DNA from 2 places in the Clostridioides sp. LIBA-6622 genome. Region 1 is predicted to be linked to the other one. Evidence: riboswitches for the same ligand, from Rfam matches in the RefSeq annotation. Region 1 holds a riboswitch; the other holds the start of a gene.

Region 1 (5,325 bases):
GAAAGTTATGATATATGTAAAAAAATGATTGAGATAATAGGATACTCTTTAGAGGATATAAAAAATAAAAATATAGACGAGATAGATGAGAAAATAAAAGAGATTAGTCTGAAAAAATTAAGTGAAAAGTTAGAAGTAGGTCAAGTTACTTTAAGAGATATTATAACTGAAATCAAAAAGCCAGGAAGAGACCCAAGGGAAGAAGGAATAAAGCCTATTCTTAGAACGGATGTCTTAAAGATTGAAGATATACAAGAAGGTATGTCTTTAAAAGGCACAATAAGAAATGTTGTAGATTTTGGAGCATTTGTAGATATTGGAATAAAAAATGATGGACTAGTCCATAAATCAGAAATGAGTAATAGTTTTGTAAAAGACCCTATGAGCATTGTTACAGTAGGAGATATAGTCGATGTAAAAGTTATAGGAATCGACTTAAACAAAAAAAGAGTGGCTTTATCAATGAAAAAATAAATAAGTTTATATATTTTTGTAAACGTGATTTACAGAAGATATAAGTATTAAAATCGTACAAATATATTGTAAAAACCAATATTAAAAGAAGTATGATAGTCTTGAAAATCAGGAGGAAAATGAATGATTTTTATAAAAAATGGTAAAATAAATACCATAACAAATGGAATAATTCAAGGAGACATCCTTATAGATGAAGGAAAAATAATAGAAATAGGAGAAGACTTAATAGCACCTTTAGATGTGGATATAATAGATGCAAGTAATAAACTTGTGTTTCCTGGATTTATAGATGCCCATACTCATTTGGGTCTATGGGAAGATGGTATAGGTTTTGAAGGGGCAGATGGAAACGAAGAAACTGACCCAATAACACCACAATTAAATCCCATAGATGGAATTAATCCGATGGATAGAACATTTAAAGAAGCTTTTGAAGGTGGTATAACTTCTGTTTGTACAACACCTGGAAGTGCAAATGTTATGGGAGGTCAATGTATAGCTATAAAAACATATGGAAAAAGAATTGATAAAATGGTAATAAAGAACCCAGTTGCATCTAAAATAGCATTTGGAGAAAATCCAAAAAGTTGTTATGGTCAGGATGACAAATCTCCCCAAACTAGGATGGCTATAGCAGCTTTGCTTAGAGAGAACTTAAAAAAAGCAGAAGAATATCTAGAGGATATTGATGTATATGAGAGCCATGATGATGAGGATTGTGAAAAGCCTGAATATGATATAAAAATGGAAAGCTTAATACCTGTGTTGAGGAGAGAAATTCCATTTAAGGCACATGCTCATAGAGCTGATGATATGTTTACAGCAATAAGAATTGCAAAAGAATTTAACTTAAAACTTACATTAGACCATTGTACAGAAGGTCATCTTATTGTAGATGAATTGGTAGAAGAAGGATTTCCTGTGATAGTAGGTCCATCTTTATCAGAAAGGTCTAAGTTTGAACTTAGAAACCTGACATTTAATACAGCTGGAATACTTTCAAATGCAGGTCTTGATGTATGTATAATGACAGACCATCCAGTAATACCTGTTCAATATCTTCCAATATGTGCAGGCATAGCTGTTAAACATGGTATGAAAGAAGAAAAGGCAATAGAGTCAATTACAATAAATCCAGCTAAGACTTTAGGAATAGAAGATAAAGTGGGTTCTATAGAAGTTGGTAAAGATGCAGATATAGTAATATGGGATAATTCTCCACTAGAGATTCAAAGTAATGTACTTTGTACTATAATAAATGGTAAGATAGTATATGAAAAAAAATAACTTGACAATTATTAAAAAATTAACTAATATAAGAGTGTAAGGAAAATTAAAAAATCAAAGAAGATCTTCGGGGCAGGGCGAAATTCCCTACCGGCGGTATAGCCCGCGAACTACTTAGGTAGTTGATTTGGTGAGATTCCAAAGCCGACAGTAAAGTCTGGATGAGAGAAGATATTTATGGAATATAAATAAGTTTATTTTAGTTTGTTTAAACTATATCCATAAAAACTCGAAGATAAGGTCTTCGAGTTTTTTGTTTTTCCTAAAAAATATAAACATATTGATTAGGAGGAAAGTAGTTATGCAAAATACAGTAAAAAGAGGTAATATGATTTCAACAAGAACTTTGGTGGTTATGTCAATTTTATCTGCAATATCTTATTTATTGATGTTTATTCAAGCACCAATACCAGGTATTTTTCCAGATTTCTTAAAAATTGATTTATCAGATATACCAGCAATATTTGGTGGTATGTCTTTAGGACCATTAGTTGGATTTGGTGTAGTTGTAGTAAAAAATATACTGCAAATGATAACAGCAACAACAACTGGAGGAGTAGGAGAATTTGCAAACATATTAATTGGTGGCTCTTATGTACTTATACTTTGTTATTCATATAAGAGAAGTAAAGATTTAAAAGGTGTAGTAATTGGGTTTGTATTAGGGACAATAGCTATGACTATAATTGGTTCATTAGTGAATTATTTTGTAATGTTACCACTTTATGGTCAATTAATGGGACTAGATGCTATAATAGGTCTAGGTTCAGCTATAAATCCTCAAGTTCATGACTTATTTACTTTTGTAATTTGGATGATAGCTCCATTTAATGTATTAAAGGCTGTCATAATATCTTTAGTAACATTACCACTTTACAAAAAAATGGGTAATGTAATAAAAAAATAATTAGACAAGAAAAAATAAAATTTTAAAATTAAACGCATTGAATAGCCATAATTTATTTGTAACTTCAGTCCTATACTGTGATTGATATATTAAATATATTATGGCTTTATTAATTTATCAAAAATTGTATATGCAATAAGAAATATTTAGACAAGTTTAATTTTTGAAATAAAGGAAGAATTAAAACGATTAACTATTAAAAAACTAAAAAGGTATCTATAATACACAGAGCGAATTCATAATAAAGAAAAAATAAAGTTATTATTAAAAATAAATAAAGATTTAGAACAGATTTTTTAATAATATCTAATTTAATAATGATAGGAGTGTAGATAGATGAACATACCTGAAAGATTGAAAAAATTATTTTTAGATGATAAAGGGTATTATTTTAATAGTAATTGGGAAAATATTCATATCAGTATTGATAACACAAAGTTAGAAATGCCTTTAAAACATATTACAAATGAATATATTCAAAATATGGAAAGTGTAAAGTATGATTATCGTGAATTAAAAAATATAAAAAATCAAACTGATGGTATGTGTATAATAGCGATAAGGCAGAATTATAAAGCATTAGAATATGTAAAAAAACAAACAGATGAATTATGTTTAGAGGCAATAAGGTATAATTATAAAGCACTAGAATATGTAAAAGAGCAAACAGATGAAATATGTATGGAAGCTATAAAAAAAGACTGTAATGCACTTAAGTATGTACGAAACAAAACGAATAATCTTATTATAAAAGTAATAAAGTGCTCTTCTAATATAGATGTTGTAAGTATTTTAAAAGCTTTAGAGGTTCAAACAATAAGTATATGTTTAGAAGCAATTAAAAAAGATGGTAGGTGTCTTGCATATGTTAGAGAGCAGAGTGAAGAATTATGTATGGAAGCTATTAAGCAAAATTACAAAGCATTACAATATGTAAAAAAACAAACAGATAAAATGTGTATGGAAGCTGTAAATCAAAATGGTATGGCATTGCAATATGTAAATAAACAAACAGATAAAATATGTATGGAGGCTGTCAAACAAGATGGAAGAAGCCTGCAGTTTGTTAATAATAAGACAGAAGCAATATGTATAGAAGCTATAAAACATTTAGATAAAAGATATAATATTAAAAATGTGTTAAGTTACATAGATAGGTATACAGAAGATATGTGTATAGAAATTGTAAGGCAAAATGGAAAGATGTTAATGTATATAAAAAATCAGACAGAGAGAATGTGCATTGAAGCAGTAAAGGAGAATTATAAATCTCTCAAGTACGTAAAAGAACAATCTGAGAAAATATGTAGAGAAGCCTTAAAACAGAATTGCAAGGCAAAAGAATATGTAAAAATTTCTATTGAAGAATGTATATAGGATTATTAATATTGAAAGATAAAAAAGATAAATAGAAATACTTTATAATAATTGAGGCTTATACTATAATTAATTAAGCAGTGATATAAATTCACATGACGATTATATCAAAATGGAGATGAATTAATGGCAAAAATATATTTAGAAAATGAAAGCAAAACTAGAGAAATAGGATATAAATTAGGCAAAGTATTAAAAGAAGGTAGTGTTATCTGTTTAGTAGGAGATTTAGGGGCTGGGAAAACTACAATGACACAAAGCTTAGCTGATTCATTAGGTATAAAAGATTATATAACAAGTCCGACTTTTACTATAATAAATGAATATGAAGGTAAAATACCTTTATATCATTTTGATGTATATAGAATAGGTAGTAGTGATGAAATGTACGATATTGGATATGAGGAATATGTAAATTCAAGTGGAATTTGCATAATAGAATGGGCTAATCTAATAGAAGACATACTTCCGAAAGAATATTTGAATATAGAATTAAAATATAAAGATGAAGGAAGAGAAATGATATTAACTCCAAAAGGAGAGTTTTACAAAGAAATAGTTGAGGAGTTGACTAAATAATGAAAATACTAGGTATGGATACATCTTCTATGGCAGCAAGTGTATCAGTTGTAGAAGATGATAGCTTAATATGTGAGTTTACAGTAAATAACAAAAAAACTCATTCACAAAAACTTATGCCAATGATAGAAAGTATGTTGAACATGAGTGATTTAAGTATAAAAGATATAGATTTATTAGCTATATGTATAGGTCCTGGCTCATTTACAGGTCTTAGAATAGGTATGGCCACAGTAAAAGCTATGGCTCATGTAAATAGTATACCAATAATAGCAGTGAATTCTTTAGAATCTCTAGCAAATAACATGAATCTATGTGAGAGAAAGATATGTTGCATATTAGATGCTCAGAAGAACCAAGTTTATTCAGCTAAATATAAATTTGAAAATGGAGAATTAATAGAATTAGATGGTGTTGATGTTGTAGAATTTGATGCTTTATTAGAGGAAATAGTATCAAGTGATGAAGAATTTATAGTAGTTGGAGAAGCTGTATACAAATATAAAGATAAGTTAGAGAATATAAAAAATATAAAAATACCTTCGCCAGTTAACAATGTGTCTAATGCAGGAAGCTTATGTTCTCTGGCATTAAACAAATATAATAAAAATATAGATGTACATACTTGTTATACAATAAATCCTATGTATATCAGAAAATCTCAGGCTGAAGTACAATATGATGAAAAAATGAAGAGG
Region 2 (5,325 bases), 1.7 Mb from region 1:
TAGAGTATGTTCTTTATTTATATCTCCATAAGTAAGGGCAATATGTTCTTCATTTGAATAGGTATCTTTGTATCCTATGATTTCAAAATTACCATATTTTGTTGGAAGGAAAGCACTAGATACCTTTTCTATAGTAGTTTCATTTATTTTACGATACTCTATAAGGTCTTTTATAGTAATGATTTTTAAATTATGTTTTTCTTTAAAAATCATTAAATCATCAACTCTTGCCATTGTACCATCATCTTTCATTATTTCACAGATAAGGCCAACTTCTTTAAAACCCGCAAGTCTAGCTAAGTCTACAGAAGCCTCTGTATGTCCATCTCTAACAAGTACTCCACCAGTTTTTGCTATTAGAGGAAAAATATGTCCAGGAGTTTTAAAATCTTTACTTGTAGAATTCTCATCACAGAATAATTTTACAGTTTCAGCCCTTTCATAGGCAGATATACCAGTTAGCGTATCTGCACCATCTATAGTAACAGTAAATGCTGTTTGGAATGTATCTGTATTTTCCCTAACCATAAGAGGTATATTTAAACTTTTAAATTTTTTTTCAGTCGCAGGTAAACAAATTAGACCTCTACCATATGTAGCCATAAAATTTATTGATTCAGGGGTAGCCATCTCAGCTGCCATCAGTAAATCTCCTTCGTTTTCTCTACTTTCATCATCAACAACGATTATCATTTTCCCATTTTTTATATCTTTTATAGCTTCTTCAATAGTATTAAACATGTAATTCACTCCTTTATTATTTTTAAAAACCATTTTTAAATAAAAAATCTTTATCTATATTTGATTTATAATCATTACTATTAGAATTTAATTCCTTGTAGTTATTAATCATAAAATTATTAACATACTTTCCAATTACATCACTTTCTAAATTAATAAAGTCTCCAATATTTTTTGTTAAGAGAGTAGTGTTCAATTTAGTATGAGGTATAACAGAAACTTTGAATATTTCATCATCTAAATATGATATAGTTAAACTCACACCATCAATGGCAACAGAACCTTTAAGTATCATTGATGACAAAAGTTTTTTATCTGGTCGTATGCTTACTAGAACTGCATTTTCATCTTTCTCAAATTTACAAATAGCACCTTTACCATCAACATGACCTGTTACTATATGACCTCCAAATCTTGATGAGAGGCTCATTGCTCTTTCAAGGTTTACTTTGTCATTTGCATTTAAGGAGCCTAAATTTGTAGAACGAATTGTCTCCATCATAACATCTGCTGTAAACTCATTTTTTCCTAGCTTTGAAACGGTTAGACAAACTCCATTTACAGCAATACTATCTCCAAGGTTTGTACCATCTAATATTTTGTTTGATAGTATGGTTACTTGTCCGCTTTTGCCATTAGCAGTAATTCTTCTAAGTATTCCAACTTCTTCTATTATGCCAGTAAACATTATGACCTCCTTTATATGTGTATTCATAAAATTTATTTTAAAACATCAGACTCTATCAAGACATCTCCATCTATTAAAGTCACATTATTAATTACTAGTTGTGTTGAATCCACTAGATGAGTTATTCCTTCTCCAGAAACAAATGTAGGTGCGTCTTTACCACCTATAATTTTAGGTGATAAAAATAATTTGACCTTATCAACTAAGTTGTTTCTAAATAGACTGTCATTAAGTGTGGAACCTCCTTCAACTAGTACAGAATCAATGCTTAATTCTCCTAATTTATACATTACAAATTCTAAATCAACCAAGTTATTTTTCTTAGGAGAAATTATGACTTCAACATTATTTTCTTTTAATGTTGATGATTTTTTATTGTCTTCACAACATGTGAAAACTATAGTTTTGCTAGTTTTATCTTTAACTAAATTACTATTAATTGGTAATTTTAGATTTGTATCTATTACTATTCTTGTAGGATTAGATATCTCATCTTGATTAAGTCTACAAGTTAGTAAGGGATTATCATTTAAAACTGTGTTTATACCAACCATTATGCTATGATACTTATTTCTGTATTTATGAGTTAGGTATCTTGATGACTCATTAGATATCCATTTTGATTCTAGTGATTTTGTAGCAATTTTACCATCTAGACTTACTGCTGATTTTACAATACAAAGAGGTCTTTTATTTTTTATGTAATAAAAGAATATTTCATTTAATTCTCCTGCTTCTTCTTCTAATATTCCTACAGTAACATCAATATTGTTATCTTTTAATTTTTTTACTCCATTACCACAAACAAGTGGGTTTGGGTCTAGTGTGGATATGACAACTCTTTTAATTTTATTTTGAATAATCTTATCAACACAAGGTGGTGTTTTTCCATAATGAGAGCATGGTTCTAAATTGACATAAAGAGTAGCGTCTTTTAAACTTTGTTTAGTACTGTTTATAGCATTTACTTCAGCATGATTAGAGCCGAATTTTTTGTGATATCCTTTGCCTATTATCTCACTATCTTTAACAATTACACACCCAACCAGTGGATTTGGATTTGTAAAACCTTCTCCTTTTTTAGCTAATTCAAGAGCTTTTTTCATATAGTAAATGTCTTTCTCCTTTTGATTAACAAAATTCAAGATATATACACCTCCTGTTTAATTAGATAATTTTCAAACAAAAAACCCTGAGAATTAACTCAGGGTTTAGAATAATCTACAATAAATGTTTAATGAGAATACAATAAAATAGCTCTACAAAAAAACTCATTAAACATATCTTCTTCCATCCAGACTTTACTGTCGGCTTTGGAATTTAACCAAATCAACCAAGTTTTACCTTGGCTCGCGGGCTGTACCGCCGATTGGGAATTTCACCCTACCCCGAAGATTAAGTATTAAATTTATATTTAGAATGTATCATAAATTATTTTACTTTGCAAACAATTTTTTTCAAAATATATGTTAATATATAATATAGAACATCTATAAACTTTGGAATACTGCGATTGTGAATATAAAAATAAAAATTTGAACATAATCAGGAAAGAGGTCTAATTAATTTAAATTAGGAGAGAAATATATGAATGAAAAACTTTTAGAAATATTATCAAAATACTATGGATATACAAGTTTTAGAAAAGGTCAAGAATCTATAATAAATTCTATTTTGAGCGAGAAAGACGTATTAGCTATAATGCCAACTGGAGGTGGTAAATCAATATGTTATCAACTTCCAGCGTTGATATTGGATGGAATGACAATAGTAATTTCTCCACTTATATCTCTTATGAAAGACCAAGTAGATGCTTTAAAGGCTATGGGAATTAATGCTGCATTTATAAATAGTTCACTGAGTAGCAAAGAATTTAATGAGATATTAAGTAATATTAGAAAACATAATTATAAAATACTCTATATTGCTCCAGAGAGATTAGATGCGCATGAGTTTATTGAACTAATAAACAATAATAACATAAGCCAAATTGCAATAGATGAGGCACATTGCGTGTCTCAATGGGGACATGATTTTAGATTGAGTTATAGAAGGATTTCTGATTTTATAAAGAATTTACCTAAAAGACCTATAATTACAGCATTTACAGCAACCGCTTCAGAAGAGGTACGAGCTGATATAATAAATTTATTGTGTCTAGAAAATCCAGACTGTTATATAACTGGTTTTGATAGAGAAAACTTATCAATAAATATAGTAAAATCATCTAGTAAAAATAAATATATTTTAGATTATATTAAAAATCATAAAAATGAGTCTGGAATTATATATGTTGCAACTAGAAAGGAAGTCGAAAATATACATAATGGATTATCTAAAAGAAATATATCTGTGTCAAAATATCATGCAGGTTTATCTAAAAATGAAAGAAGTAAAAATCAAGAAGACTTTATAAATGATGATGTAGATATAATGGTAGCAACAAACGCATTTGGAATGGGTATTGATAAACCTAATATAAGATGGGTTATACACTACAACATGCCTCAAAGTATAGAAAATTACTATCAAGAAATAGGTAGGGCTGGTAGGGATGGAGAAAAAAGTGAATGTGTGCTTTTATTTTCTCCAGGAGATGTACATATACAAAAATATTTAATCGATATTGGAGTTGAGAATCCTGAAAGAAAGCTGTTTCAACATAAAAAACTTCAATATATGATTGATTTAGCTTACAGTAATTCATGTTATAGGAGGACAATACTTAATTACTTTGGAGAAAACTATATAGAAGATTGTAATAATTGTAGTAACTGTTTAGTAGAAGGTGAAATAGTAGATAAGACTATAGATGCTCAAAAAGTTATTTCATGTGTAGCTAGAATGAAAAGAAGTTATGGTGTTACTACTATTGTAGATGTACTTAGAGGGTCTAAGAATAAAAAAATTTTACAACTTGGATTGAATACCTTATCTACATATAATATTATGAGAGATTATTCTAGTGAAGATTTAAAGAACTTTATAAATACATTGGTCTCCCATGGTTTCTTAGATTTAGTTGAGACTTTAGGTAATGGAAATAGAGGAAGTTTTCCAACAATAAGATTGAATGATATGTCTATGAACGTTTTAAAAGGTCAAGTAAAAGTGGAATTTAAAGAAATCGTAATGACAAAATCATTAGAGATAGAAGATGAGTTATATAGTGCTTTAAGAGAACTTAGACACTCAATAGCAAGTGAAGAAAGAATAGCTCCATATATGGTATTTGGAGATGGAACACTTAGAGCTATGTCTAGTAGTTATCCAGTCAATAAAGAAGAAATGTTAGATATATCTGGAGTAGGGGAAATTAAATATCAAAAATACGGTAGAGATTTTGAAACAGTAATTAAAGAATATGTCGAAAAAAACAACATAAATAAAAAGGATGAAGAAAAAAATGTCGATTTAGAGAATGTTAATAGTGAGTTTCTTGAGGTTAATTCAGACAAAGTTTTATACGAAAAACTATTAAGCATTAGAAGCAAATATGCAACAAAAGAAAAATTACCTCCATATATGATTTTATCCAATAAGGCTTTGAAAGAAATAAGTGGAAGATATCCAATTGATGAAGAACAGTTGAAAGATATTTCAGGTATAGGTGGGGTAAAAATTGAAAAGTATGGAATTAGTGTCTTGGATGAAGTTAAACAATATGTAAAAGAAAATGATATTAATGCTATCTGGGAGAAAAAAGGTAAAAGGAAGCTAATACTAGATGGAGAAAGTAGAAAAAATAATGAAATAGCATTAGATTTATTAAATCAAGGCAAGGATATACAAAGCATCAGCCAAGAACTAGAAGTTTCCTTATCAACTATTATTGGATATGTCCATGATTATGTAAAGGATGGACATAGCATATCATTTGAGTTAGAATTAGAAAA

What was found. Region 1 has a riboswitch for FMN ahead of ACTG47_RS01295 (ECF transporter S component). Riboswitches for the same ligand answer to the same signal wherever they lie in the genome.
Region 2: another riboswitch for FMN. It lies ahead of ribD (bifunctional diaminohydroxyphosphoribosylaminopyrimidine deaminase/5-amino-6-(5-phosphoribosylamino)uracil reductase RibD); the one in region 1 lies ahead of ACTG47_RS01295 (ECF transporter S component).

Annotation. Positions count from the first base shown of each region.
Region 1 covers NZ_CP196998.1:199,944-205,268, forward strand. The annotation lists gene ACTG47_RS01285 (Tex family protein) at 1-474, shown strand, start outside; gene ACTG47_RS01290 (amidohydrolase) at 598-1,764, shown strand; FMN riboswitch at 1,824-1,941, shown strand; gene ACTG47_RS01295 (ECF transporter S component) at 2,066-2,671, shown strand; gene ACTG47_RS01300 (DUF4116 domain-containing protein) at 3,008-4,048, shown strand; gene tsaE (tRNA (adenosine(37)-N6)-threonylcarbamoyltransferase complex ATPase subunit type 1 TsaE) at 4,175-4,627, shown strand; gene tsaB (tRNA (adenosine(37)-N6)-threonylcarbamoyltransferase complex dimerization subunit type 1 TsaB) at 4,627-5,325, shown strand, end outside.
Region 2 covers NZ_CP196998.1:1,859,519-1,864,843, forward strand. The annotation lists gene ACTG47_RS09000 (bifunctional 3,4-dihydroxy-2-butanone-4-phosphate synthase/GTP cyclohydrolase II) at 1-741, opposite strand, end outside; gene ACTG47_RS09005 (riboflavin synthase) at 764-1,429, opposite strand; gene ribD (bifunctional diaminohydroxyphosphoribosylaminopyrimidine deaminase/5-amino-6-(5-phosphoribosylamino)uracil reductase RibD) at 1,462-2,574, opposite strand; FMN riboswitch at 2,708-2,829, opposite strand; gene recQ (DNA helicase RecQ) at 3,017-5,325, shown strand, end outside.